Regions from separate parts of the Paenibacillus sp. FSL R5-0517 genome, predicted to be linked through region 1. Evidence: riboswitches for the same ligand, from Rfam matches in the RefSeq annotation. Region 1 holds a riboswitch; each other region holds the start of a gene.

Evidence for each region. Region 1 has a riboswitch for cyclic di-AMP ahead of MKX40_RS00150 (ubiquitin-like domain-containing protein). Riboswitches for the same ligand answer to the same signal wherever they lie in the genome.
Region 2: another riboswitch for cyclic di-AMP. It lies ahead of MKX40_RS06985 (hypothetical protein); the one in region 1 lies ahead of MKX40_RS00150 (ubiquitin-like domain-containing protein).
Region 3: another riboswitch for cyclic di-AMP. It lies ahead of MKX40_RS10150 (C40 family peptidase); the one in region 1 lies ahead of MKX40_RS00150 (ubiquitin-like domain-containing protein).
Region 4: another riboswitch for cyclic di-AMP. It lies ahead of MKX40_RS17390 (3D domain-containing protein); the one in region 1 lies ahead of MKX40_RS00150 (ubiquitin-like domain-containing protein).

Annotation. Positions count from the first base shown of each region.
Region 1 covers NZ_CP150235.1:29,519-36,981, reverse strand. Annotated here, with positions in the region: gene yabG (sporulation peptidase YabG) at 1-663, opposite strand, end outside; gene rsmA (16S rRNA (adenine(1518)-N(6)/adenine(1519)-N(6))-dimethyltransferase RsmA) at 723-1,625, opposite strand; gene rnmV (ribonuclease M5) at 1,630-2,175, opposite strand; gene MKX40_RS00150 (ubiquitin-like domain-containing protein) at 2,331-3,515, opposite strand; cyclic di-AMP (ydaO/yuaA leader) riboswitch at 3,787-4,040, opposite strand; gene MKX40_RS00145 (TatD family hydrolase) at 4,282-5,052, opposite strand; gene MKX40_RS00140 (HD domain-containing protein) at 5,387-6,664, opposite strand; gene MKX40_RS00135 (AbrB/MazE/SpoVT family DNA-binding domain-containing protein) at 6,982-7,236, shown strand; gene rsmI (16S rRNA (cytidine(1402)-2'-O)-methyltransferase) at 7,442-7,463, opposite strand, start outside.
Region 2 covers NZ_CP150235.1:1,600,351-1,607,813, forward strand. Annotated here, with positions in the region: tRNA gene MKX40_RS06975 (tRNA-Leu) at 1-46, shown strand, start outside; gene MKX40_RS06980 (glutathione peroxidase) at 194-673, opposite strand; cyclic di-AMP (ydaO/yuaA leader) riboswitch at 1,044-1,219, shown strand; gene MKX40_RS06985 (hypothetical protein) at 1,335-1,733, shown strand; gene MKX40_RS06990 (HAD family hydrolase) at 2,063-2,746, shown strand; gene MKX40_RS06995 (Nramp family divalent metal transporter) at 2,881-4,233, opposite strand; gene MKX40_RS07000 (organic hydroperoxide resistance protein) at 4,563-4,982, shown strand; gene MKX40_RS07005 (zinc ribbon domain-containing protein) at 5,199-5,444, shown strand; gene MKX40_RS07010 (hypothetical protein) at 5,544-5,822, shown strand; gene MKX40_RS07015 (thiol-disulfide oxidoreductase DCC family protein) at 6,003-6,425, shown strand; gene MKX40_RS07020 (DUF6612 family protein) at 6,487-7,350, shown strand.
Region 3 covers NZ_CP150235.1:2,244,593-2,252,055, reverse strand. Annotated here, with positions in the region: gene MKX40_RS10165 (carbohydrate-binding protein) at 1-770, shown strand, start outside; tRNA gene MKX40_RS10160 (tRNA-Leu) at 863-947, opposite strand; gene pelA (pectate lyase) at 1,112-2,074, opposite strand; cyclic di-AMP (ydaO/yuaA leader) riboswitch at 2,493-2,624, shown strand; gene MKX40_RS10150 (C40 family peptidase) at 2,630-3,094, shown strand; gene MKX40_RS10145 (carboxymuconolactone decarboxylase family protein) at 3,193-3,522, opposite strand; gene MKX40_RS10140 (hypothetical protein) at 3,664-3,882, opposite strand; gene MKX40_RS10135 (hypothetical protein) at 4,002-4,331, opposite strand; gene MKX40_RS10130 (xanthine phosphoribosyltransferase) at 4,429-5,010, opposite strand; gene MKX40_RS10125 (hypothetical protein) at 5,215-6,270, shown strand; gene MKX40_RS10120 (glycosyltransferase family 4 protein) at 6,399-7,463, opposite strand, start outside.
Region 4 covers NZ_CP150235.1:3,952,395-3,959,857, forward strand. Annotated here, with positions in the region: gene MKX40_RS17355 (HNH endonuclease) at 1-63, shown strand, start outside; gene MKX40_RS17360 (DUF4247 domain-containing protein) at 181-927, opposite strand; gene MKX40_RS17365 (DUF4178 domain-containing protein) at 939-1,445, opposite strand; gene MKX40_RS17370 (DUF350 domain-containing protein) at 1,469-1,870, opposite strand; gene MKX40_RS17375 (PspA/IM30 family protein) at 1,966-2,637, opposite strand; gene MKX40_RS17380 (hypothetical protein) at 2,750-3,091, opposite strand; gene MKX40_RS17385 (polysaccharide deacetylase family protein) at 3,246-4,040, shown strand; gene MKX40_RS17390 (3D domain-containing protein) at 4,148-4,819, opposite strand; cyclic di-AMP (ydaO/yuaA leader) riboswitch at 4,822-5,018, opposite strand; gene MKX40_RS17395 (amino acid ABC transporter ATP-binding protein) at 5,240-5,962, opposite strand; gene MKX40_RS17400 (ABC transporter substrate-binding protein/permease) at 5,949-7,412, opposite strand.

The DNA of each region.
Region 1 (7,463 bases):
CGCTCCAGCGCGCAGCAGTGCCTCAAAATGGGACTGACAGGCTCCTGCCACAATAGTGAGTGCATCCAGATGGCGTTCATATTGTCTGGCCACCTGAATGGCCGCCACAAAATTTTGCGAGTTCTTATAACTACCAAGACTATATAAGTCATAGGGCTGACGTGTCTTTAACACCCCATCATGACCCGTAATGACCACGATATCTGGACGTACTTTGGGTAATAAACGGTATAAGGTATCTGCCATTGCCGATTCATGAACGTATTGTCCCTCTGCGGGAACACGAAGTTGCTCATAGAGATCCATACTTTTTTTCAAATAGTTCGGATCACCATCCAGATGAAGCACCTTTCCCGGCATTTCAAAATAAGCCGGCTCCTGCTGAGCAGACCAGTCCTGTACCAGACCTTCACGATTCCGCTCAGCCTGTTCCATACGAATCTGTTGCAGGCGGGAAAGGGTCTGATGTGCTTTAATATGCGCCTGTCTGGTCTTGGCGCTTTGCGGTTCGTAAGGAACCTGTATCAAATCGTCCACTGGGGAATCGGCAAGCAGCCGGAACTCAGTCCCTTTAATGACCGCAGCATCCAACTGAAGGCCTTCCACCCGAAAAGTCACATCGCCGCCGTATGACTTCCGAACGACCAAGTCTCCGATATTCATCAACGTAATCACCTCTACCCCATCGTATGGGCAGAGACCCGGTTTGGTTCATTCGAATTTTATAATGCTGCGCGTACCCCTGCTTCCCACATTACGGTGCTGAGTGTAGCATACTCCTGCAGACTTAACGTCTCTCCGCGTCGGGATGGTTGGATACCTGCCTGCTCCAGCAGAATGTCTGCCTGTTCTCGGTTCTCCTTTGTGAAGAAACGAGCCTTCAGGTTGTTCGAGATTGTTTTTCTCCGCTGGGCAAAAGAAGCCTGTACCACTTCGAAGTAGTGTGCTTCATCGGGAATCTCAACTGGTGGTTGCTCACGCACCTTCAGCTTAATGACAGCTGATTCCACATTAGGTTGGGGAATGAAGACCGTCGGTGGCACAATACACACAAGCTCAGGAATACTGTAGTACTGAACTGCGATGCTCAGACTGCCGTAGTCTTTCGATCCCGGTGCAGCAGCCATGCGTTCAGCCACTTCTTTTTGGATCATGACAACAATGCTGTCCACTGGCAGCTTCTCTTCCAACAGTTTCATCATAATTGGAGTCGTTACATAATAAGGCAGGTTAGCCACAACACTGACTTTGTCCACCGATGCAAAATCGCTTTGGAACAGTTCAGCCAGATCAAGCTTCAGCACATCACCATGATGCACACGTACATTCGGATAAGGCTGCATCACTTCTCCCAGAATGGGAATCAAGCGCTGATCAATCTCTACGGCTGTGACAGGACCCGCTACCCGGGCCAATCGTTCCGTAAGGGCTCCAATACCCGGTCCGATCTCTAAAGCGCCCTTGGACTCGTCCAAATCGGCTGCATTAACAATTTTGTTCAGTATATTTTGATCGATCAAAAAGTTCTGACCTAGACTTTTCTTAAATGAGAATCCGTGTCTTTGAATAATTTCTTTGGTTCGCTTGGGCGTTGCAATTTCTATCGTCTCTTCCATATCCTTCATATGCTCACAATCCTTCACGTTCAATTTGCGCTAATGCTGTAGAGAACTCTTCCCGTGTAATCTGAAATACACCGAGACGTTTGTGGAACTGCTTACCGTTACAATATCCGATACCCAGCAGATTGCCCATCTCCATGCGACGTGCAGCAGCCTGCGGATGCACAATAAGTCCTGCCGCGATCAGGTCCTCCCAATCGATCAGGCTAGGAGCGCCTTCGTATGAAGTATGTACACGTGCCAGAGCATGACGGATTGCCTCCGGTGAGGCATTCTCCACCCCAATATCCCCTTTGCGTGTGGCATCGGCTTCCGGAATGAAAGCATGTTTGCAACCAGGCACCTTATTCGCAATGATTTTACGAATGCGTTCGCCGGCATGATCCGGATCTGTCAGTACAATGACTCCCCGTCTCTCCTGAGCAAGCGCAATCCGGTTCAGAATGCGTTGGTTGATGGCTGATCCACCTGTTTCTATGGTATCGGCTTCCACGGCCCGACGGATGGCTACCGTATCATCACGGCCTTCCACCACAATGACTTCTTTTATCATGTTCCATTTCTTCCTTTCTAACGCAAAAAGAAGAGGAATATCCTCTTCTCTGCCAAACGGCGGGGGAGACTGAATTCAGACCCCTCCGCCGCATATTCCGCATGAATCATTCATGCAACTATTTTATAGCATTCCCATTTCAAAGTAAAACGATTTTAGTTCGCTTCCGGCTTCACCGGACCGATCACGTAGACCGTCTTGCCTTTCTTGCGTCCAAAATTCAGGGCATGCTTCACACTGTCATAATATACGTCAATTTTGTTGCCTTTAATGGCACCGCCTGTATCTTCCGCACGACGGAATCCCAGACCTTCGATATATACCCACCAGCCAATTGGTATGACTTTGGGATCAACCGCAATGGTGCGTCCTTCCGTTACACGAGTACCAGAAGCTGTTTTGGTTCCAATGCCAGGCTCTTCGGAAGAGTAGGCAGTCATGGATACATTCTTAAGTACTTTGGAGTATTTAAAAGAAGTCCCGGATACGGTAATCACTTTGCTGCCCGAGGCAGATGTTTTCTTCGAGTTCGTTGTTGTAGCTTTTTTCGTTGTTGAAGTCTGAGCTGATACGGTCTGAATCTCTGGTTTTTTCACGACCGGTTTTGCTTTGGTGCCGACAGCAATAACTTTATCTACACGATTATTCGCGACAGATTTGCCGACCATTTTTTTGGAGACCAATTCTCCATCCTGAAATACCTTTTCGATGTGCTGTACAATTGTGCCTTCTTTGCCGTTCACAACGACACGGTTATCCCCTTTGTACAAGCTAGGGTCAGCCGTTTTAATTACTTTGTAAGCGATTGGTTGTTCTACATCCACTGTACGCTTTGTTACGCGCACTACACGGATCTTCATATCTGCTTTGATCGCAGTTCCAAGCGCCGGATACACCTTATCATTACTTTCAACTTGAATACCTGATTTTTGAATTGCATCTTCTACCGATGAATCCGTTGTATACAGAGTCTTGGTGTCTCCGTCTGCCGTAATGTTAACTGGAACGGCCCGCTCAATAACGATTCGGTCTCCATCTGTAATCGCCCCGTTCATGGACATGGATACCTTATCGTGAGGGCTGACTGTGATCGACTGCTCCTCCAACATTTCCTGAAGCATTCCTGTACGAGTCTCTACCACCTGAGCTTTGCCATCAATAACCAGTGAAATTTGTTTCCCGGCCTGACCGTAAACGACTAACAAGATCATGATTGTAAGCGCAATTGAGAAAATCGCGATCAATGCCATTTGACGCATGTTCTCATGCTTCCACCGCAACGCGAAAGACTTACTGGATGATCGTGACTCATGGGTCTCTTCTGGTTGGAATGTGCCCACTTCTCCGTCCTCCTTCATAGCCTCGCCGTCTAAAGTAACGCATGATGTCTTTGACGTGACTATACCAAATTTTCTACAGAACACAGATCGAACCAACTGATCGGTTCTGCACCATGAATCAATCTTCGCAACATGATGTCATCCTCCTGAATACCTACCGTATGATGACAACATTTCTTTTATTCAAAAACAAAAAAGCCAAAGAAAGAGTGTAAGAGGAACTCTTTCGTGGCTTCCGAATGATTTTGAATATCGGAAATTCATGCACGAGGTTGCCTCTCTTTTTCCGCTTGCGAGGTTAGCTGTCGGGTTCGGGCGAAAGAGAGCCGCCCTATCTTGGGTCACCCGCTCATGGCGGACGCCCTTGAATTCACCCCGAGACCCAAAGAAGAAATCAAATACGGCTTCGCAGTTCCCTTCGCTGCTTTTGGGTCAGCGAACGTTGCGCATCGGCCAAATTCACCGATGTTTAAGCCCTATTGGTTCCCCCGCTCTCCGTTAACGGAGACTCAGCGAGACTGATTCATGAAAGTAATGTTGTTTCATCGGAAAGTGTCCCTTTGTTCATCCCCCGAACATCTGTCCAATTTTCCGCACAACAATTCACTGAAAAGATGATATCCTGTTTTGATGCATGTTGTAAAGCGTTGATCAAGTACGTTTTTCTGAATATTTGGTTAAAATATTGTAATATTCTTGATTTATTTGGATCAAAGGGCAAATTAACTCCGCTTACCTGCCTTTTTCACCTCATTTGCTCGTTTTTTTAACGAATTCCAAATCGTTCCATGGCATTTTTGGTGGTTATTGCAGCAATTTCCTCCACCGAAATGCCTTTAATTTCCGCAGCTGCCTCTGCAACCAGACGTACATGCGCTGTCTCATTTCGTTTCCCGCGATAAGGGTGAGGTGTCAAATATGGAGCATCGGTTTCAATGAAAAATCGGTCCATCGGAACCTTCGCCAGCACCTCTTTGGGTTGCTTTGCGTTTTTGAAGGTAATCGGTCCTCCGAAGGAGAGATGGAAACCCATATCGAGACAACTTTTCGCTGTTTCCCAGCTGCCTGAGAACGAGTGCATCACACCACCAACCTCACTCGCCTTCTCTTCACGCAAAATTCTTATGATATCCTCATGTGCATCCCGATTATGGATGACAATCGGCATGTTCACTTCACGCGCCAAGGCAATTTGTTGTCGTAATACGCGATGCTGTATTTCCTTCGGTGAAGTATCCCAGTGATAATCCAATCCAATCTCACCGATTGCCACCACTTTTTCATGCTTGCATAAAGATGCAATCCACTCCAAATCCCCCTCCTGCATTGTGATCGCATCTACGGGATGCCAACCTACAGCTGCATAGATAAAGTCATACGTTTCAGCGAGTTTCATTGTGGTTGGAATTGTCTCCCGGTTAAAGCCAATGTTGATCATGCGACCAACTCCTGCATCCACAGCACGCTGAATCATGTCCTCGCGGTCCTCGTCGAATTGTGGTGCATCCAGATGTGTATGTGTGTCGAACAGCATCATGTCTGTATCTCCCTTCATGTCGAAATAACGACTATCTTCTTTTGAAAATTTAATTGGTGAAATTCAAATTTTTTAATGACTCATACAAAAAAACATTTTGGACAATCTGTATATTACATCATTACGTTTGTTTCTTCACAACTACAATATATAGAAGATATAAGGATATTCTGATCTACATATTGCTGATTGTGCTAACTTTGCCTACTTTCATTTACAAAATTATGTCGATCTACATATACTCCCCATTAAAGCAGATTACTGTATCATGAAAAATAGCTCTTTTTGAAAGTCTTTTGATATCTAAATTCTTCATTGGATTATACCCACACGATTACAAGAAATAGGGGCGTATATGTGACGGTAATTCATGAATAATCGCATCCACCTTGTTTTGCGGGTAATACAAATGATGTTTCCCCCGGTGAAGCCCGCTGATGGAACGGACAATGTCAGATACTTCTGACAACTCACGTAAATTGTCCTGTCGATCCAGAAGAAGAATCTGCTTATCCGTGGATTCATCCGGACGAAAAACATCATACGGATTATCGGAAGGAAAATCAATTTCAAGATCATATTCGGGATCAAGACCTGCCTGTACAAAAGCTTCCCGAATCTCTTCTATTATTGTCAAGTCGACCTGTTCAAGCTCTACATACTTATATAACTTGCGATCCATAAAACGTTCGCATAACTCACTCAGAACAGTATCGTCCTCCTTTCGCCACTGTGTAAATGCCGTCTGAATTAATGCTTCATCCAACTGCAAATATTCATCCACGGATAATTCTCCTGCAAATAATTGAGGGAGTGGATCAATCATGAAGCGAAATTGAAAATCATGCTGTATGAGTGTTTTTGCTCGCTTGAATATTTGCCGCAATAGAATTTCAGAACTACGAGTTACCGGATGGAAGTAAATCTGCCAATACATCTGATACCTAGACATGAGGTAATCCTCCACAGCATGCATACCTGACTCCTTGACTACAATCCGTCCATGATAAGGACGCAGCATCCGAAGGATGCGATCAAGGTCAATCGTGCCGTAATTTACACCTGTAAAATAAGCATCCCTGAGCAAATAGTCCATTCGGTCTGCATCAAGCGGGCTGGTCACCAAGTTCACGACAATCGGCTTTTCGTACGTTTTTTGAATGACAGATGCCACTTTCTCAGGAAAATCAGGAGCATACCGTCTTAAGATCGCCCCTACTTCGGTATCACCTGTAATAATGCGACAAGTCCAATCTTCGTGATTCATGTCAAAAGCTTCCTCGATGGAGTGAGAGAATGGACCATGCCCGAGATCATGAAGCAGAGCTGCACACAGAGCTACAATCTTTTCTTCCTTCGGCCAATCTGAATAATGACTTCTTTCAAATTGAGAGATGATCTTGCGTGTAATTTCATAAACACCTAGTGAATGTGAGAACCGGCTATGCTCTGCTCCGTGAAAAGTAAGGTAAGAAGTACCGAGTTGGCGAATCCGGCGTAAACGCTGAAATTCCGGGGTGTTAATTAACTGCCATATAACCGGATCTTGCACGTGGATATAATTATGTACCGGATCTTTGAATACTTTCTCTTCCGTTAGTCGTTGTTCCATGTCGATTCACTCCTTTAATTTCTTTTATATTAACGCTTTGAGCTCCACGATTCACCTAAGATTCGACACGTTATGACGAACTTTGTCGAATAACGTAGTTTTGTCGTTTTCCAAATCGACAAACTTGGCATTGTTGTTTAAATGCGAAAAATGGCTGCCAATCCCTTACCACCAGTAACCTTGTGAAAAACAGCCTTAATTTTAAGCTAATTTTAAGGTTGACTGTTTTGGGAATCGTTGGTATGATGAGTATCATAAAACATAAAATAATGTCGAATAATGACAATGATAGTTAGCTGAGAGGAGCACTGATTATAATGATGAAATCAACAGGTATTGTAAGAAAAGTGGACGAACTGGGACGGGTAGTTATTCCAATCGAATTGCGCCGTACGCTCGGTATTGGTGAAAAAGATGCTCTGGAAATCTATGTTGACGGCGAGCGCATCATGTTGAAAAAATATGAGCCTGCTTGTATCTTCTGTGGTAATGCAGAGAACGTTACTTACTTCAAAGGTAAAATTGTTTGTAACGAATGTATTTCCGAAATCCCTGCACCTGTGACAAAATAAGAAAAACCAGGTATACTGGACTTATCTAAATTGTTATTTCTAACCTTTTTAATATTCCTTAATGGCCTTCCCGGTGTGAACCCCACCGCGGAAGGTATTTTTTTGCCCTGTTATGGGTTCCATTACCCAAAAACTACATGAATGTTGAATATAAGGTTCTTTTCAGGTTATGTTCCCCATAACAGAAGATATTGGGTTAGATTGGCTACTCGATTAACGCATTATAT
Region 2 (7,463 bases), 1.6 Mb from region 1:
GGGTAGTGGGCGTATGCCCGTGGAGGTTCGAGTCCTCTCGACCGCATCATATGAACGATGAAGAAGAAGCTTTCCATTAATGGAAAGCTTCTTTTTTTGCCTGTTTGAACAGTCTGGTACCAGAAGTTGAAAAAAGGCCATCCATTACCGGGGGTAATGGTGCTCTACCTTCCGGCTAAGGGTGGCAGATGTACTATTTTTGCAGCAAGTTCTTGATATCTTCTTCAATCTTGTCAGGTGTTGTTTTGGGAGCATAACGTTTAACTACCTGTCCGTTCTGATCCACAAGGAATTTGGTGAAATTCCATTTGATTGCTTTGGAGCCGAGCAGGCCGGGTGCTTCTTTGCTAAGGTGTTGGAAGAGCGGGTGAGCACTTGAGCCATTCACATCAATTTTCTCAAACATAGGGAAGCTCACGCCATAATTCATCTGACAGAACTCCGCGATATCGTCGGAAGAACCTTTTTCCTGGGCAAACTGGTTGCTTGGAAATCCAAGGACTTCAAATGGCGCATCCTGGAACTTGTCTTGCAGTTCTTGCAGACCTTTGAATTGAGGTGTAAGTCCGCATGAGCTTGCCGTATTCACAATCAGTAACACTTTATCACGGTAGTCGGACATTTCAACTTCTTGACCGCGAAGGGTATTCACTTTGTAATCGTAGACTGTCATCTCAATCGCCTCCATGATATCATCTGATACCTTTCATTATATTGGTTACAATTAAATAATGCAAAACTAATATGGTGTTAAAAGAATCAAAACTGGCAAGTTGTGCAGAATGCGTGAATGAATTACGAAGTGATTTACGCCAGAGTGAGAATTAGATAGCCTTGACGAGGTGGATAGCGTATAACCTTATTGTAAGCGTTATTATATATGAATAATGGCGAAAATCTGCCGATTCGGTGATCTGTCCGGACTTTACACCGTCATGGCACGGGTGTATGATTCATATCGTAATTTCAATTTAAACTAAATTGTACCTGAAAAACGAAACAAACGATAATATCGCTCAATCTTAACTTAAGATATACGAACGATGTTTTAATCGCTGAGTTTCCATTCATTCATGAGTGGGAAACGGGGGAACCAACGGAATGCGCTGTCCAGGACAGTAGGCATTCATGGGGTGAATTTTCCGGTGACAGCCGGAAATAGGGCGACTCTCGCGCCCGAATCCGTCAGCTAACCTCGTAAGCGTTAAAGGGAGAGGCAACAAGCCGTACGCTGGTTCATGGCGTTTTCGCCATGGATTCTTTAAGAAGCGTTCGGGAGGCCTTGGTCCCCCACGCTTCTTTTTTGTTGTCTTTTCACGCCAAGGGAGGAACGAATGATGGATACTGAGATGATCTTAGTGACTGCTCCTAATGAAGCAGGACGCAAATTTATCAAATTGCTGATGTACAAAAAAATGCCGTTTGCCGTTCTAACCAACAGTGCAGGGGAAGAGCGCAGACTCCGTAGAATCGGAGTAGAACATGTCATTCGCATGAATACGGCTGCAGCTCAAAAATGGTTTTTGCCGCAGGCAAGCGTTGGCAACGTGTTTATTTTCGAGAACAGTCTGAATCTGACCTGTCGTTATTTACAGATCTGTCGATCGTGGACATCGAAATCCCTATGCGTCATTACGGAGCAAAGCCATCCGAAGGGGATCTATCGGGGAATGGGTGCAGACCGGATTGTATATTCACTCAATGGGGAAGTCGGCTTTCTCCTCAATGGGTAATGTCATAGCTTGAGATTGCTCAGGTGTAAGGTGCCTGTTATAATTGAATGTATCGATAAACGGAAATTTGAGGAGACTCGTGCATGATGGTGAGTCTTCTTTTTTATGGTTTTAAAGGTAGTTCAAAAAGTCCGCTTTTGATTACGAAGGATGCCTAGCGGCATCATCAGCATCGAATATGAAATTCAGCCGAAATGTCCGTTGCTCACGTAGTTTTCCCTACGCTCCGCTACTCCATTTCTAGCTTCATTCCATCTTCTCGATACTGAAAACCAGACTTTTTGAACACGAACTTTTAGATTGCCTGTGGCTTACAAGGAGGAATTGGCGTGCCGGATGTGGGTGGATTAAAGTGGTTGTTTTTTGATGTTGGAGATACGCTGGTGGATGAATGGGAGCCGGTTGATGATATTATCGGACAGTTCGTTCGCGAAGCCTGTGCTTTGGGGTATCCGGTGAAGATTGAGGCGGTACGTGAACTGTTCGCGAACTGTTATCAGAAATATGAACAATGGCCCATGAGAGTGGCGATTCGCACATTCATTGAAGATGAGGGACATCAGAAACAGATTCAGGACAAGCTGAAGTTTAAAAAAGATCTTGAACGACCTTTTCCTTCAGCGGATTCCGTACTTCAGCAGTTGTCGCGGTATTATCGCATTGGCATTATCGCCAATCAGAGTCCTGGAACGGAAGAAAGACTGGAGAGTTACGGACTGCGAAAGTATGTTGATGTTCTGGCATGCTCGGCTGAAGAAGGGGTGTCCAAGCCAGATCCAGAGCTGTACGCTGTAGCCCTGAAACAGGCGGGTTGTGCACCGGAGGAAGCCGTCATGATCGGGGATCGGATTGATAACGATATCATTCCTGCCCGGAAGCTGGGCATGCGTACGATTCGAATTATGCAGGGGTACGGAAGATTCCAGCCAGACCGATCGGATGACGAACGCGCGGATTGGACTGTGGATTCATTGGATGAACTCCTGCCTTTACTGGTGCCGGATCAGGAATAGATGATTATTTGTTAGAGCTCGGAGTTTTACTACAAAAGAAACACCTCGCTGTACTGCAATAATAAAGGCTGATCAACTTGGTATTGAATACCGGAGTTGATCAGCCTTTTTGATGTTTAGTCGATAAGACGAGATTAGAATAACCGGATCGTCTGAATGATCAGATATACATTCAGCACAACGATAATTGCGGCAATGACCCATGAGATGATTTTGAGCCACAATTTGTTAGCGAATGCACCCATGCTTTTTTTATCACTCGTGAACATGACCAGAGGGATTACCGCAAAAGGTAATTGAAGAGAAAGTACAACCTGACTCAAAATGAGCAGTTCTTCTGTGCCGTGTTCTCCTGCAATTGCTGTGACAATTACTGCCGGGATGATGGCGATCAGACGTGTGACCAGTCTGCGCAGCCAAGCCGGAATCCGAATGTTGAGGAAACCTTCCATAACAATCTGCCCTGCGAGTGTACCTGTAAGGGTAGAATTCTGGCCTGATGCTAACAGCGCCACACCGAACAGGATACTTGCGATTGTAGTCCCTAATAGGGGTGTGAGCAAGTGGTAGGCATCGGAGATCTCGGCAACCTGCGTCATGCCGGCACTATGGAATACAGCAGCTGATACAATCAGGATGGCCGCATTGATGAACAAGGCGAGTGTTAGCGCGATTGTAGAGTCCATGGTCGAATAACGAATCGCTTCTTTTTTGCCCTGTGGTGTCTGTTCGATCTGACGCGTCTGCACAATGGAAGAATGCAGATACAGATTATGCGGCATCACGGTTGCTCCTATAATACCAATGGCAATATAGAGCATGGCAGGGTTCTGCAGGATCTCCACATTTGGGACAAAACCATGGAGAACACCGCCCATATCCGGTTTTGCCAGGAACAGGTCAATCCCGAAGCAGAGGGCAATGGTGGCCATCAGCACGATGACGAGTGTTTCCAAGGCGCGGAAGCCTTTATTTTGCAGTACAAGAATCAGGAGTACATCAACAGCGGTGATGATAACTCCGTACAACATGGGGATGTTAAATAAGAGCTTTAATGCGATGGCAGAACCGATGACCTCAGCCAGATCGGTAGCTGCAATGGCCAGTTCACACAGAATCCATAACATGACGACAACAGGCATGCTGAAGCGTTCGCGGCAGGCTTGGGCCAGATCCCGTCCAGTGACGATGCCAAGCTTTCCTGCCAACGATTGAAGTACAACGGCCATCATGTTTGAGAGCAGGATGACGGATAACAAAGTATACCCGAACTGCGATCCGCCTGCGATATCTGTTGCCCAGTTGCCGGGGTCCATGTAACCTACGGCCACGAGATACCCTGGCCCTACAAAAGCGAGAAATTTCTTCCACCATGCCGCATTCTGCGGTACTTTCATGGAACTATGTGCTTCTCCGAGTGAAGGGGCTATGCCTGCAGTAGACAATGATTCACTTGAAGGAGCGTTGAATGGATTTTTTTTACTCATACGTTTATCACCTGACTCTTTGGAATAGTGATGCGGGACGAACCGCTCAAGATATATCTAAATTTTTATGTTTATTGTTACATTGTACTCCTTCAATAATTTTTGTCTAGTGCAACTTTTATGTATTAACACAAAAATTATGTTCTAATTTGAAAATGCTCTTTTGTATATTACCCAACCCCGAAAAAAATACAGATATGTGGATAAGATGCATGAAAATAATAAAGATGTAAAAGCTGATAAAGATATAAAATGCGTTTCAAATTGAGCCAGAAGTTTAAATTGAATTGAAGGCATTTAAAACTATATGGATAAGGGAGAGATTCTTAATGGAAGCTTTATATACAGCAGTAGCGACAGTTAAAGGTGGACGTACAGGTTCGGTGACATCTTCGGATGGCATGCTTAAACATGATCTGAAAATGCCCAAAGAGCTTGGAGGTTCCGGTGGTGAAGGTACCAACCCTGAACAGCTCTTCGCCGCTGGATATGGAGCATGTTATGAAAGTGCCCTTGCCAATGTAGCACGCAAAGCAGGCGTGAAATTGGAGGATGTGGTCGTTACAAGTAACGTATCCATTGGTAAAGACCCTGCGGATGACGGTTTCCAGTTATCTGTTCGTTTGGACGTGAGTATGCCTGGTGTGGATCACAGTCAAGCAGAAGAGCTGGCTCGCAAGGCACATGATTTCTGTCCATATTCCAAAGCGACACGTGGCAATATTGATGTTGTATTAAACGTAGTCTAAGATTTGACTCCCCCAATCAAAGGGGAACATATAGAGCAGGGTATCTCAGATACCTGATGTTCGTTCGTTTGAGTACAAAGCCCTGCTGGCCATCGGCAGGGTTTTGTGTTGATTATAATATAAGGGCAGGATGCAGGAGATTAGATGTCCAATCGCGTACTTTTACATAATTGCACTCCCACTTCATGCTACACATTCCATAAAGGGGGAACGAAGATGAGTATTGAAGAGATGATCGAGCGCCGATTTGTATGTACAAAATGCAGGGGCACGGATTGTAACATTAAGGAAGTTTCCATGTCAGGAGCAGGCCTGAGCAAGATGTTCGATATACAGCATAACCACTACCTGTTCGTGGCTTGTGCTTCCTGCGGCTATGTTGAAGTATTTGATCCGGATGTTTTGAAAGGTAAAAAACAAGGGCAGGTAGGGACGATTCTGGATATTCTGTTTGGTGGGTAGACATGCGCGAGTTGACATTGAACTGAATTTTCTTTAATATAACTTAGTACTGAGTAGTGTCATTGCATGAACCAAATTTGAATTAAACAGGTGATATCCATGTCTTATAGACCGCGTATTGCAGATTTAGAACTAGCTTATGGTAACAAGGAAGACGGATTGTACGAATTCAAAATGAATTTGGTAGACGGTACAAAATGCCGTGTATTCTACTCCCGTTCTCCGGAATGGAAGATGACCAATATCAGCCGTCTGCAGAAAACGCCTTGTCCAGTATGTCGCAAAGATTTCATTTGCAAATGTATGGACCAGTGGGCAAGTGACCTGCATCAACAAATGATCGATGACCAATGGATGGAAAAGGCAATTGCTGAGTAATTGTCGGACAAGATACGAGCGTGGGCACAATGCCTGCGCTCTTTTTCTTTATACTTCCTAACAATGCGTGTTCAAAAGTGGACTTTTTGAACCACCTCTATAATTAAATTTTAGAATTAGGAAACAAGATGGCTCAGATTGGGTAAGTTACTCTAACCGCAACAATAGGAGGCAGCCAATATGACAGCAAATCAAACGGATGTGCATCAGGGACATCCCATCGTACTGGTGGATGGCGTCTGTCACTTCTGCCAGGGCTTAACCAAATGGATTATCAAACGTGACCCGGAAGGGAAATATCATTTTGCTTCGCTCCAATCGGATGTGGCCAAGGAACTGCTGGTAAAGGGCAACCTGTCGACAGACAGTATGGATACTTTTGTTCTGATTGAGAATGGAAAATACTATACACGTTCAACGGCCGCACTGCGATTAGCTAAAGGTCTGAAGTTTCCTTATCCATTGTTATATGTGTTCATTATTGTACCGAAATTTATTCGCAATGCAGTCTATAACTGGGTTGCTCGCAACCGTTATCGCTGGTTTGGCAAGGATGAAGCATGCATGTTGCCTACCCCGGAGATCAAAGATCGATTTTTATGATTAATAACGGAAATAATTGGGTAATGACTACAGATCATATCTAATTTGGGAGGACAACAACTTGAAGAAGTGGACTACATTATTTATCGGGGCATTATTAGCAGTAAGCTTGGCAGCATGCGGTAACGACACAGATAATACAGCAACGCCGCCAGCCACTAACAACGAAACATCCAACGAGGGCAATACACCTGCAGAGCAGGAAACAAAGATCCCTACTTTGGACGAACTGATTACCAAAACCAATGCAGCAACGAAAGAAATGAAAAGCTTCACAACTGAAGCAAACATTGATCAGAATCTGAATCTGGATGCGGGTGAACAGTCCCAGGATCAACAGGTTAAAACATCGCTCAAGATGGATATTATCAAAGATCCAATGATGATCTATCAAGAGATGAAAATGGAAATGTCGGGACAGGAAGCCCAGAACGTGAAGCAGTATATCACTTCGGATAAAATCTACTCCCAAGTTGGGGACCAATGGGTTGCGATTCCTGAAGCTCAAACTGCTGCATTAATTGAGCAGATGAAAGCAAGCATGAATCCGGAAGGTGAATTGGAGCAATTCAAAAAGATCCAAGAAGATACTGAAGTAACCGAAGAAGGCGACAATTATGTGATTAACGCTGACGTATCCGGTGATAATGTAAAAGAGTTGGCCAAATCCGTAATGGAGCAAAACGGCTCGGATGCCCAGATGCAAGCGATGCTGGATCAGATGAATATCACCAGCATGAAGATGAAATACATGATCAACAAAGAAACGTATTTGCCGGCAGGTACAGATGTAGCCATGGTCATGGAGATGGAACAGAATGAACAGAAAATGACGATGGACATGAAGATGACCAGTACATTCTCCAACCATGATCAAGTGGAAGAGATCAAGATTCCACAAGAAGCATTGGATAGCGCGAAGTAAATTGGCTGGCACAACTGCCCAAATGAAATGCTGAAGAACATAAGAAGCGATGGACGTACATCCTTGTGTACCATTTACGCGCACCTCTGAATTAGATCTGTGTGAGCCACGAG
Region 3 (7,463 bases), 2.2 Mb from region 1:
CGATGAAAGAGGACGGTACCATAAGCAAACGCGGTTATAATATGGCTCATTTCTCTAAATTCGTGCGTCCAGGCTACCTGCGAGTCGATGCAACGAAAAATCCGGATACGAACACATTTGTCTCAGCCTATAAAGGGGATAACAAAGTAGTCGTCGTGGCAATTAACCGTGGAACTTCGGCCACAAGCCAAAAATTCGTTCTGCAGAATGGTAATGCCTCCACGGTGTCCTCATGGGTTACGGACAGCAGTCGCAACCTGGCAAGCGGAGCCTCGCTTACCGTATCCAATGGAGCCTTCACGGCACAACTCCCCGCTCAGAGCGTAACAACATTTGTTGCCAACATTACTGGTGGGAATAACGGCGGAAATACAGGCAGCGGCACTACTTATGAAGCAGAGACCGGAACAACACTTACGGAAGCTGCCATTGAAACGATCTACCCCGGTTACACAGGCTCCGGGTATGTCAACTTCAATGCAATGACTGGTTCAGCCATTCAATGGAACGCTATTAACAACACGATTACAGGCACCAAAAATGTAAAGTTTCGTTATGCGCTGGAAAGCGGAACACGTAACCTCGACATTTTTGTTAACGGAACCAAAGTTATCAGCAATGAGCCCTTTCCAGCAACGGGAAGTTGGTCCACTTGGGTTGAAAAAACAATACAAGTTCCCATGAACACCGGGACCAATACCTTGAAAGTGGTTACAACGGGAACGGAAGGACCGAATATTGACAGCATTAATGTTACCGCAGCACAATAAAACATTCCGTATGGTTGATGTTAGGATAATATCAAAAAATGCAAACAAAAAAAGACTCCTCATGCGTTAGCTTGAGGAGTCTTTTTATTCGATGCGGTCGAGAGGACTCGAACCTCCACGGGGGGTTAGCCCACACGGACCTGAACCGTGCGCGTCTGCCAATTCCGCCACGACCGCATATTATATCTCCGTGATTAATCTCGGCGACAAGAAATAATATATCATGCCCAATCTATCATGTCAACACTGAAAATAATAACATGAAAGCCCGAACCAGACATGCTTGTCCATTTCGGGCTTTACCTTCAACTAATCATTTGGTTCATCAAAAAGGAGTCATACTACAGCTTGGAAGGCCAATTGCCATACCAGGCATAACCGCCTCTTCTTTCTTTATCAATGTCACTCAATTTGTATTTAACTACCCCGTCTCGTCCAATGAAAATGGGTCTATCCGTTCCTATTTCATAGAAGCGTGCCCAGATCGGTGCTGCTTTGGAATCAGCGATAATCTTGCTATCACCATTTGCCCTTTCATACTTGTAACCCGTAATTTTCACCTTGTTAAACCAGTCCTCTGCTCCTTTAATGGATGCGGTAATTTTAGCGGTAGCAGGCCTTGTTTTCAGAAATTTAACAATCGTTACACTCTCTCCAGCTGTCAGCGATGGTACTTCGTAGATTCTTGCGCTCGCTGGTTTAAGGGAACTGGAATCATGTTGTTGTCCCCATGCTGTAAGCTTCCCGCCTGAGACGACCTGAGTATTCAGAATCGCCTCCACACCTTTGGCAACTGAATTTTTACTGCGATTAGCAAGTGTACTGTCGATAAATGAGAAATCACCTTTGCGTGTTGCTACTTCATCGAGCATGATCATTACATTAATCATTGCATCATCATTGTAGGTAATATGCTTGTGATATCCAGAGCTTTGGTAGACTTGTGGCCATCCGCCGTTTGAATACTGCATATTGATCAAAAAGTTGATTCCTTTGATTGCAGCTGTGGAGTAGCGTGGATCATTCGTCTTTTTAAATTCCTTCGCCAATCTTCTAATTTCTGAATATGTAGCCTTGTTGTCAATCGTGGACTTCGCCCACTCTCCACTTGTTTGTTTATAATCTTTTCTCCAACCTCCATCCGGCAGTTGGTTCTTCAAAATATCTGAAATACTCGCTGTAGTACCCGATGCATCAGCAGCAGATACCGTCCCTACAGGGAGAACTGCAATTCCAACTGATGAGAACACCATGGCGCATGCCAGGACAAAAGTAACTATTTTCTTTGCTTTCAAATGTAACACTCTCCCATGTTCATTGTAATAACATCCACAATTCTACCTTACCTATAACGCCCGTCCTTAAACCTCCTTAATTTAAATATATAACATAATAAAATCTATTTTTATCCAATATGTGGATTGGATAATCAGATGATATGCAAAAAATCAATTTTTGTCAATATATGCAACTTAATGAATATAATCTCTTAAATTCTACATAACGGATAGTTCTTTTAACTCATGACAAACTTATTTATTTATCCAATTTCGTCTCAAACGAATCAATAATGACGTTTTTGTCATCAATGATACCCAAACTTGACGCCTTCTTTCATATAAAATCGTTAATTCCGCTAACATTGAGGTATTACGAAGGGGTTTAAAAGGGTTTGACAATTACGCATTTATGCAATATAGTTTCAAATAGTTACAAAAACTTAATTATTCATTGCCGAGTTTCAGGTTTGAAAACGGGGGAACCATTTTGGGTGAATTATTCTTATACATAGGAAATATAGGGAACCTTCTACCGAACCCTTAGCTAACTCCGTAGGCATCGAAGGGAGAACATTGATTTTGAAAAAACTGATTATCTCCATTTTTGGAGCGGCTGTACTATTTACATCCGGGGCAACAAGCACAGAGGCAAGCAGTATTAACTCCGTAGTGAACAACATGACAGGTATTCCTTACAAGTGGGGTGGCACGACTCTGGCCGGGTTCGACTGTTCCGGGTTTATGAGATATATTTTCAATAAATACAGCATTGAATTGCCACGTACTTCGCAACAGCAAGCCAAAGCAGGTACTCCAGTAGCCAAGAGCAATGTTCGGACAGGTGATCTGGTGTTCTTTAACACAACAGGCAAAGGCATTTCACATACAGGTGTTTATATCGGCGGCGGACAATTTGCACATGCATCCAGCAGCAAAGGGGTAAGCATCACCAAAATGAGCAATCCTTATTTCAATGATCGTTACGTAACAGCACGTCGGGTAACTGGACAGTTTATGTACGATAAAATGTTAGGGAAAATGTAGGTATAATATCAAAGAGGAGGCTCCGGATCAACCGGAACCTCCTCTTTTGTTTGATTTCCTCTTTAGGAGGACAGTCCTTGGACTACCTCCATCTACACTTAATGCAGCGCCTTCTGCACTCGCATCGCGCCCTGGGACAGGGCATGTCCGCCTCCTACAGCTCCGGCCACAGCAACGGTCTCCATAATCTCCTGATCTGTAGCGCCCTTGGCACGTGCTTCTTCTACATGATAGAAGGTACATACCTCATTGTTGGCGAACAAGCCAATACCAAGCGCGATGAGCTGTTTGGTCTTCGCATCAATCGCCCCAGGTTGGAAGCATTCTCCGGTAAACTCATGATACGACTTCACCACACCTGGCAGCACATCACTTAATGCTCCAATCTGATCCTTGTAGGCATGAACTTTATCATTCATCAATGTCATGTCTTGCAGCACACCCTCTCGGCTATAGTTACAGAATTTCTTCACTGTACCTATCTTCTCTCCCGAGTGAGTCAATTATGCTAAGAAATCATGGTAATTCCAAACATTTGTACGCTCATACTTCTGACATAATGATCGCTGTTACTCACCAAGTGGACTTTGCCGGGGTTCGCTGAACAACTGATAGTGGTAACCACGATCCAACTTGACGACACGTCGATTCTGACGACGGATAAGTACCTGCTCGCCATCCCAGGCAACGACAATCCCGGTTACATCGTTCGATTCCAGCTCGTCCCGTACTACTCTGACTTTCTCACCTGACAGACGCAGGGCGTCCAATTCTGTATCACTAATCATGTTCATGGCTCCTATATTCCAAATTTATTTACAAAAAGAGACCTAAATGATAAGTCATTTAGGTCTCACGTGACTGTATTGGACTGTCATGTCATTCGAAATTATGTCCCGACTGAAAGTTACCGCTGCGCGTGCTCTTTGCTGTCGTTCTTCTCGAACCAAAAATCAAGCACTTTGGCGGACATCACACGTTCTTCAAGGTACTCCACTTGATGCGGTGTAAATTGTTCTTTCCAAGAGAAGGACAACTCTTCGCATAAGCCTACAATCGTCAGTAATTCTGACCAGGCAACATAGCGTTTGTACCAGAAAAATTGAGGATGTTCAATCATATAGGGATAAAGGTCATCGAATTCCGTATGTTTACAATCCAGGGCACGTTCAAAATGAACTTTCGATTCCGCCAGCTTATCATTAAAGAATTGTTCTGTTGCCGGTTGGTTCCCCATGGTGTTGCCTCCTCTCCCTAACATAACCCCATTATAAATGAAATTAGCGGCCATGCAAAGGCATAGTTCAAAAAATAGGCCCTATTCCTTTAAAATGTCACATTTCGTTATCGTCAAATTGTACCGTCCCATCGTTCAGGGAACGAATGCGTACCAAGGCTTCCACCGGAATCCCCTGTTCACGAATCGTTCGTGCCCCTGCCTGGAAACATTTCTCTACCACAACACCGAATCCGACGAGTTCCGCACCGGAACGCTCAATGATTTTGATGACGCCACGAGCGGCATCTCCATTGGCAATAATATCATCAATGAACAAAATACGGTCATTCTCATGAATGAACTCGCGAGATACCATAATGTCAGTTACAATTCCTTTGGTAAAGGACGGTACGCGTTCACAGTAAGCATCAGGATCAGCTAGAAGTGTTTTTTTGCGACGGGCGAATACAAGTGGCACCCCAAGTTCATAGGCCGCGGCAAACGCAACCGGAATCCCTGAGGATTCTACCGTGATTACACGGGTCACTCCACTTTCACGAAAACGGGCAGCGAACTCACGCCCCATCTCCATCGTTAATGCAGGATCAATCTGGTGGTTCAACAGACCATCCAGCTTCAATACTTGATCCGAGATGACAACACCCTCTTGTAAAATTCGTTGTTTCAATAATTCCATGATTTGACCTCCCAAGCCTATCCTATGAGGTAAAAGTATCATATATCTATCTATAAGTTCAAGCGAAATTGCCTGGACGCTGTCCTTCAGACGCGATTCAAGCCAAAGCTCATGATCGATTGTCATGACTTTCGTGGGTCAAGCATACCTTGTACCATGGTACCCGCATGTCCAAACTATACAGGGTCCTGAGAGGGGAAACACATGAAACAGGCATTTCGGGTGCTGCAGATCGCATTTACATACATCGGAACGGTTGTCGGAGCCGGCTTCGCTACAGGGCAGGAAATTTTGCAGTTTTTTACCCAGTATGGCAAATGGGCCACCGTCACCATAGGCTTATCCACCATGCTCTTTGTCTGGTTAGGTACCAAAATGATGCTGATCGCCCACGATACCGGATCCCGCTCTTATGAGGATCTGAACAAACACTTATTCGGCCACAAGGCGGGCAAATGGATCACTTGGGTGACCCTTCTCATTCTCATTGGCGTGAACAGTGTCATGCTTGCCGGAGCAGGTTCCGTTTTTGTCGAACATCTCGGTTTGCATTATCAGACCGGTCTAATCGTCACACTTGTAGGGACATATCTGCTTCTCGGTCGGGGCATCCAAGCTATCCTTCAAATGAATAGCATTGTCGTGCCTATGATGCTCCTGTTATCTCTGCTCATGATCACAAGTACCATCCATCATCCGGGAGCTTCCCGATTCATCACACTGACGACAGACTCAAATCCTATTCAAGTATGGCTGTCTCCACTGTTGTACACTTCATTTAATCTGGCGTTAGCTCAAGCTGTTCTGGTGCCTGTAGGGAACCAGATTCGTAGTCGGAATGTGCTGAAGTGGGGCGGAGTATTGGGTGGAATTGGTGTAGGTTTCATGCTAATGGCAGCCCATTTTGCCATGTCGGCACAGATGCCCGGCATCATCCAATTCGAAATTCCGATGGGCAGCATCGCCTTTCAACTTGGATGGGCAGTACAATCTGTATATGTATCCCTTATTTTTATGGAAATATTCAGTACGTTTGTTGCCGATATCTATGGCATGACCTTGCAACTCAGACAACATATACGCGTTCATCCCCGTTTCATTACATTAACCATTATGCTGCTCTGTTACTCACTCAGTCAGTTTGGATTCAGTTCTCTGCTATCTATCCTTTACCCTATCTTCGGAAGTATGGCACTGTTCTGGGCAGCCAAATTGGTATTAAACCGCTGGGGTACATTTCGTGGACGCAAAAATATATAAACATGCTTATGTACTTCATGAATATGTGCATACGTTTGCTTACCACAATTCATCACTCATGCGCACACCTTTTGCATGAAAAAAAAGCCGCTGTTTAGCACAGCGGCTCGCACTTTTTGTTCTCTCTTTTAGGTCTTGCTGGGAAACTGTAGATACATCTTCTTCAGCTCATTGACTGATCTGCCGAGCGAGTAATGTGTTTTGGCTTTTTCACATGCTGAACGGGCAAGTTCATAACGATATGCCGGATCAAGCATCACCTTTTCAAGCGCTTCAGCCAGTGCAGAAGGATCTTCGGCCGGTACAAGCAACCCATTGCTACCATTCTCGATCTGTTCGGGTATTCCACCTACATCCGTACCCACAAGGGCAAGACAACTCAGCGCCGCTTCAGCGAAAACGGAACCAAATGCCTCTGCTCGTGAAGGAAGTACAAAAATATCAAAGAATGGCATGAATTCCTCAGGGTGCAGTGTGTAACCATAGAAAATGGTCTCATTATAGATCCCTAATCGCTGCGCCAATTCTTCCAGATCAGGACGAATCGGTCCATCTCCAATAATATGTAACACATAATCATGACCTCGGCCCTTGAGTTCCGCACAGGCTTTGAAAAGAATATCCAATCCTTTCGCCGGAACAAGCCGACATACCGTCACTAGCTGTGGTATCGCATTATCATGAGGAATCGGCTTAAAGCGCTTCTCATCAAATCCATTGGGAATCACACCGATGACATCAGGTTCCTTCACGTAGGGAGCCAGATAACGACGGAACGAGTCTGACACCGTCAAGAGACGCTCTGCCTGATGTTCCAGCTCACCATATATCGCAAGCAGGAAGCGATGCTCCGGTCCGTCCGTTTCAATGCGTCCATTAAGGATTAATTCTCGTTCATAACTGGAGTGAATCGTCTGAATGAGAGGTGTATCCGGGAAGACCGTTTTCATCGCAAGTCCGGCAATGGGGTGGTGAGCATGAATCAGATCATAGGGCTTCTGAATACGCAACTTGGTCCACCATAGATAATCACGATAGGTTTGAATATATTTTTGGACAACAGGACTATCCTGATATTCAGTCCAGTCAAACGTTTCGAAATGAACTTCCTCCCTGCCCTTGTTGCGAATCCGCTTCGGCAACGAGAACAGATCCATTTCCCACCTTGGGGTTGTAAATCTCTCTTGCATATA
Region 4 (7,463 bases), 3.0 Mb from region 1:
CGCAAACAACCTGCTTCAACCATTCCTCGTGTACGTAAATCCAACCATGTTCGCAAATCGTAAACCAAAAAGAACAGCTCCAAGGTAAATGTGCCGGCAGAGATAAATCCGCCTTACCTTTTCACTGTTCTTATGAATTGGACTATTTGAGGGTAGGTTACCACGCTTAGGATTAGATTATTATCTACGCCTCATAATGCGGCCGCCGCCCACTCTGGTTTTCGGTTTTTTGTAGGATTTTTTGGGTGAATCAAACAACCCGCCCAGACCACCACTGCTTTTGTTGCGATCAATGGTTCCCTTGCTCTGATCCTTGTTGCGGTTGAATAATCCTCCGCCAGATCCCACACTTGAATCTTTATCACTTCCGCGCCTTGTAATCGTACCTTTCCGATCGACAGTAATAGGTGGTGCAAGCTTCTTGTCATTACTTGTCGGCGCACGGTAAGATCCTGCACTCGGTTTATACGTATCTTTATTGGTATATCCCCTATAGTTGCCATAACCTCGCCCGCCAAACGAATCAAAAAGATTACCAATTAATGTAGCGGTCAGGTAGCCTTGTAGAAAAGATGAATCGTAGTTCTGTCGAACATATTCTTTGGAGTCCACCTCAACCAAGGTATCCTCCGGCTTGTTCGGGTCTTGTTGCAGGTGATAATACTCGTCCTGATACACGAGGAACATACGCTCTGTGTTCTCTGCCGAGATCTGATCCGGTTGCCTTTGGTCAGACAATTCCTGAGCCACTTCCGGAACGGTGCGGTCCGAAGCCCGGTACACATAAGACGTTGAGTTACCACTGCCGTTAACCGATTCAAGTGGGTATGTGTCCTGAACAGAAGGTGCTCCGCACGCGGACAACAGAGACATCACAAGGCTGAGGACCAGCATTAATTTTAATCCATGTGCCAAGCGTTTTTTCATTGGAACCTCTCCTAGCTCGAACGAATCACTTTGATATCCGCAGGAAGAATGGACTCACCCTCATACAGTGTAAATCTTCTGTCTTGCCACTCCACGCGAAGAAGCATATTATCATCGGACTGATACTGCCATACCAATTGTTCTCCAGCCTGGCCATACGGTGTTCTGCCTGCTGTTGACACCATTCCTCCATACTCTTCCTCCAGATGATATGCGCGTCCATCCAGATCCAACAATGTAGGTACTTCATCAGGTGCATCAAGCCTGCCATCAATGGGTGTATATAGGGCGTAACGTGTGAGTTCCCGTTCTTCGATATGCAAATATCGAAATGCGGTACCATCCTGCAGCGTGAGCACAACTGCATTTCGAGCGCGATTTTGTACCCGACCAACGACTTCATAAGTGACGAGAGAAACCTCACAGATATCACCAGGTGCAAGCTGAAGCATGGTTTTCTCTGCCTGCGGTGGTTCAGGTTTCGTTAGTATTCCTTTAATTCGTTTCCATACACTCATGAGAATTACTCCTGTTCCTTATCTTATAAACAAGCTGCAATAATCAGTGCGCCCACGATATGTAAAGCGCCAGAGAACAACCCGTATCCTGTCTTACCTTGCTGAATTCCTGTATCCAGATCGAGATTGGCCCATCTGCGAATCATAAAGTGAACGACACTCTCCAGAATCAATAAGATGATAAAGGATACCACGGACACCAACAACGCTTCTCCAAGATGACCAGCCGTAGAAATGGACGTAGCAAGTACATAACCTTGTGCAAATAATTTCATCACCATACGAGTGGTAACCGCCATGTTGCCAGCCTTAACTTCAGCAAAATCCTTATATTTCGTGAACAGTGAATCGACATACATCAAGACAAACAGCAAAACCGAACCAGATACCGTCCAGACCAGCATCGCCAAAATGTTCAAATCCATTTACACAGCCCCCACATCTCAACATGAACCGCATTTAAAAGCGAAGGAGAAACATTCTTCTCCTCCGCTGGTTAACCCTGCTGACAACCAAGGTATTAATTCTTGTTATCGTACTGTTTCATCAATGCTGCGAGTTCATCTTCAACAGCCTGATCTTTACCCAACTTCTCGAACTCTTCATCAAGCGATTTGCCTTTGGAAGACATCTCGTTGCTTGCTTCTGCCTGTGCTTCCATCTGCATCATTTTTTCTTCCATGCGTTTCATACCCGCACTTGCAGTATCGGAGCCAAACCCATTCAACGCTTTGTTAATTTCCGTTTGGGCTTTTGCTGCATTATAGCGCGCTACCAGTGTTTCCCGTTTGTTCTTCATTTGAGTCAGTTGCTTACGCATCTCGTCCAGCTTGCCACGCAGGTTATCTGCTGAAGCCTTGTTTTGATCATAACTGGTTTTGTACTCAGTCATCTTCTCTTCGGCTGCTTTTTTCTCTTCCAAAGCCCTGCGGGCCAGATCCAAGTTTTGAGCACGTGCCGCCGTATGCGCCTGCTCTTCACGTTTTTTCACTAGAGCTTCCTGCTCTTCGAATAGCTGCTTGAATTTCTTCTCAATGGCGATCTGTTGCGCTACTGCTTTCTCCGCATCTTCCAGATCCTCTTGCATGTCACGGATATATTGGTCCGTCATCTTGATTGGGTCTTCTGCCTTGTCAATAATAGCGTTGATGTTAGACATGGTTAGATCACGTAAACGTTTGAAAATGGACATTATGTTATTCCTCCTAGTCGATATTACATCGTATATAAACATACATACGTAACAATCTACAACTCGTTTCAATTTTAGCAAATAAAATTAAAACATGCGATTGCTCTTTATATTAGGAAGATCGTTTATCCTTGCTCAGATGATCCTCCATTAGCCTCTCTGCAGTCTGCACGATTTCATCGATCTGCATCCGTGTAATGGAATCAAAATGGATACCCATAATTACCGTAACGGTCATTTTTAATTGTTGGGCAGCCTTTCGGGCAAGCCGCTCACACAGTTCTTGTTCCTTATGTCCCGGAATATGGACTGTCGTGCCGCTGACCCGCTCATCTTCCACATAGAACGTGGCTACAGCGCCAATATGAGCTTTTCCTCCCGTAACGAGAAAAACCTTATCCTCTCCTGCTTCAATCACCTGTAAACGTATCGATTTCAAATCATATGTACTCATGGCTATTCCACCGCTCCTTTTCTATATGTTATATATGGAGGAATTATGGCTGTCATGAGTTAAATCAGCAATGAAACTTCTCACACTGCGCATATTTTCTCAAGTCCACGGGCATACCATAGAGAACGTCATTTTGGAAAAGGAGGCTGTTATTATGCGCGTACGCCTCATTATGCTGATGGTTATCGTTGTTTTTCTCGGAGGATATCAAGCACCACCAGCTTCATCACGGGATGCTTCAGACCCGCCAAGTGAATCGGTATCCAATACTGATTCCGTGGAAGAAGAACAATTAACATTGGGACAGTTACGTCAGAAATATGCCGATACGTTCAAAACTAATGGTCCTTCAACCAAACAGGTTGCGTTAACATTTGATGATGTGCCCGATCCACGGTTTACTCCGCAGGTGTTGGATCTGTTGAAAAAGTATAAAGTCAGAGCTACGTTTTTCATCGTTGGTAGTCGTGCTGAGAAGCACCCCGATTTGGTAAAAAGGATTGTTAAGGAAGGGCACATCGTTGGCAATCACAGCTACAATCATCCGGAGTTCAGTAAGCTGTCGATGAATGCCTTCCGCAAACAAATTTTACATACCGGGGATATCATTCGCCATTTGGCGGGATATACGCCCAAGATGATTCGACCTCCGTATGGAGACATTAATGAAGAACAGCTGCAATGGGCTGCCAGACAACATTATAGTATTGTGAACTGGAACGTTGACTCTCTGGACTGGAAAGGTCTTTCCAAGGAAAAGGTGAAAGATAACATCCTGTCTGCTGTAAAACCTGGCTCCATCGTTCTACAACATGCAGGAGGCGGTGTTGGATCGAATCTGAATGGCACGATTGAGGCTTTGCCTGAAATTATTGAGGAACTGCGTAACCGGGGATATGAACTGGTCACCTTGGACGAAATGCTGGGATTACCGAAGGCGAAAGAATAGAATAACCGTGTTAGGTAATCATGGAAATATTAAAAGGGTGCTGTTCAATCGCAAGTTAGCGACTGGCAGACACCCTGTTTGAATTCAGTTTAAATGAAATTTACGCTCTACTTCAGAATGTACAACTCGATATCCTGAAAACCAAATGTGCTTACCGACTGTTTGCTACCAGGGATAAAGATATCAATCCGGTGACCCTTGATTGCACCGCCCACATCACGTGCTGTAGCCACAAAAGCCTGTTTTGGCAATCCTGGATGGCTGTGACCCGTTACCAGTACTTTGGTTCCAAGAGGAATGACACTAGGATCTACTGCAATCGTACCCAGTTCAAGGTCATTTCCGAAATAATCGACCGCACCCCATCCTCCATTTTCAGACGGATCTGCAGAGTATGCTGTTGCTTTCACGTTCACAGTTTTACTATAATCAAATGTTTTACCCCACGCTTGAACCACTTTGTTATCTGTGTTAACGTCCAAGCTTGCTGTCGTAACCGTTTTGGCTTGGGTCTTGCTCTCCGTCGCCGCGGCAGCTACATTGTTTGCCTTACCGGGAATAGTAATTTTCAAACCACCATAAATGTTGTAAGGCGAAATGTCATTGTTTGCTTTAACTAACGTGTTCATTGATACTCCGTATTGTTTCGATAAGGTGTAGAAGGTATCCCCCTCTTTGGCCACATGAACTGAATCGGCGTGAGCCGGAACGGCTTGAATGAGCATTGCTGTTGTCATTAATGCTACTGCTGTTTTGGCTATACGTTTCTTGTTAATCATGGTCTTCCTCCCTCATTGTGCCTGCGAAGTTAGTTGTCGGATTCGGATGAGGAGCCCACCCTATAGGTCCATCATTACATTTGAAACGATATGTACCCCTAATTCACCCCAAGCAGTGTGCTGTAGATCTTCCCCCTGCACTATCTGCATCGTTACATCCCCCGCACTCCCTGTCCGGAAGTTTCGGCAGAGTTCAATATATCACAATTTTGTAACCTGAACTTGTAGTAATTCTTACCAAATGGATTCAACATGTATAAGCACGTGTAAGAATATTGAATAATCTAAAAGTGTTTGGGCCAGATATCCGCTATATATTTGGTAACAGAATAGTTACTTTTCGAATCCCATATGTAATTATTTTCAACAAAAAAATAGCGTTACCGACTCGAAGTCAGTAACGCTATTTAATCGATTCATTTAGAGTACTTTCGCAAGGAAGTCACGTGTACGTGAATTTTTCGGTGCTCCAAACACCTCATCAGGTGTTCCCTCTTCCACAATAACCCCGCCATCCATGAACAGGATACGGTCTCCCACTTCACGTGCAAACCCCATCTCATGCGTTACGATGACCATGGTCATCCCGCCTTCTGCAAGACGTTTCATGACATCCAGAACTTCGCCGACCATCTCGGGGTCCAGTGCCGATGTAGGCTCGTCAAACAGCATGACATGCGGCTGCATGGCCAGTGCTCTAGCAATGGCGATCCGCTGCTTCTGTCCACCGGACAGCTGATTCGGGAATACATCTTTTTTATCGTACAAGCCCACGGTGTTAAGCAGATCAGCAGCAATTTTTTCCGCTTCCAGCGTGGATTGTTTCTTTACTTTGATCGGAGCGATTGTGATGTTTTGTTCTACCGTTTTGTGTGGGAACAGGTTGAAATGTTGAAACACCATACCCATTTTCTCACGAGTTGCGTTAATGTTGTGCTTCGGATCGGTGATTGACACGCCTTCAAAATCAATCTCTCCCGAGGTAGGTTGTTCCAGCAGGTTCAGACAACGTAAGAATGTACTTTTCCCTGAACCGGAAGGACCGATGACCACGACAACCTCACCTTTGCCAATCGTCACGTTAATGCCCTTAAGCACATCGTTATTTCCATAAGATTTGTGTAATTGTCTAACGTCTATCACTTGCACTCAACTTCCTTTCCAGTCGTCCCAGCAGCTTGGACAAAATGAACGTCATTACAAAGTAGATGGCTGCTGCAATCAAAAATGGACTCAAGCCTTGGTACGTAATGTTTTTGACCACACTTGCCTGATACATAATGTCCACCATACCGATAACGGAGATAATGGAGGATTCTTTGATGATGGTTATAAATTCATTACCGATGGCCGGTAATACAGCTTTGAAGGCTTGCGGTAAAATAATATAACGCATTGCTGCCCCTCTACCCATTCCCAGGGAACGAGCTGCTTCCAACTGACCCCGATCCACACCTTGAATACCTGCACGGAAAATCTCTGCCAGATAAGCACCACTATTAATTGAAAGTGTAATGATACCTGCCTGAAGTGCAGTGAAGTTAATGCCAAAGCTTAGGGAAAAACCATAGTAAATGATCATTAATTGTACCAGCATTGGTGTACCACGGATCACTTCAACGTAAGCAGTACCGATCCACCGCAAAATTGCAGCGTCATGCAAACGGAACAAACAGATGATCAATCCAATAATTACCCCGAAGATAACCCCAAGTGCAGACAACAGAAGTGTGTAGCCTATACCTGTAGCATAGAAACTTTTGTACTGCCAGAATACTTGGAAAATATTTTGTGATTTGTTTGCTTTGTCCGCCATCAAGAGGCTGGCGTCCGTCACCATCTGATTGATTTTATCTTCGCTTTTCAATCGCTCCAGTGTTCCATTTACGGCTGCTAGCAGCTCGGTATTGCCTTTACGAATCCCGATTGCCGCTTCTGCTTGCTCTTCGTCCGGAACAGCAGCAGCAAGTCCAATGATATCGTCCAGATAACCTGCAGCCACGGTATCTTCTACGATTGCCGCGTCAATACGTTTGGTTTGCAGTTGAAGCACGATATCCGAGATTTTATCAAGCGCAGTAAGCTTCGCTCCTGGAATACTCTGTCCGATCGTTTCCTGAATGGAGCCTTTCTGAACGCCAATCTTCGCATTTTCAAGTTCGGTCATGGTTGGATATTTGTCTTTATCCACATTGCGAACCATAATCACTTGTTTTGATTTATAGTAGGTGTCGGAAAAATCGATACTTTTCTTCCGCTCATCCGTCGGCGTCATACCTGAAATCACCAGATCAACACGCCCGCTCTGCAATGAAGGCAGAAGACCGTCGAAGCCCATATCCTCAATTACAAGCTCAGCGCCAAGATCTTTGGCAATCTCTTTGGCGATCTCAATATCAAAACCAACGATTTCATCTTTACCATTAATCACTTTATGGAATTCATATGGTGCAAAATCGGCACTTGTACCGAGCACCAGCTTTTTACTGCTTGAATTATCTGTAGTTCCACTTGCCAATGCCACAGGAACGGCAGTCGTCAGCAGAATAACAAAGGTCAACAGCATCATGGTGTAACGACTTATCAATTTCAACCTTTTTCTCCCCTTACAGTACATTGTATGCTTCTCATGTTGATGACTGAG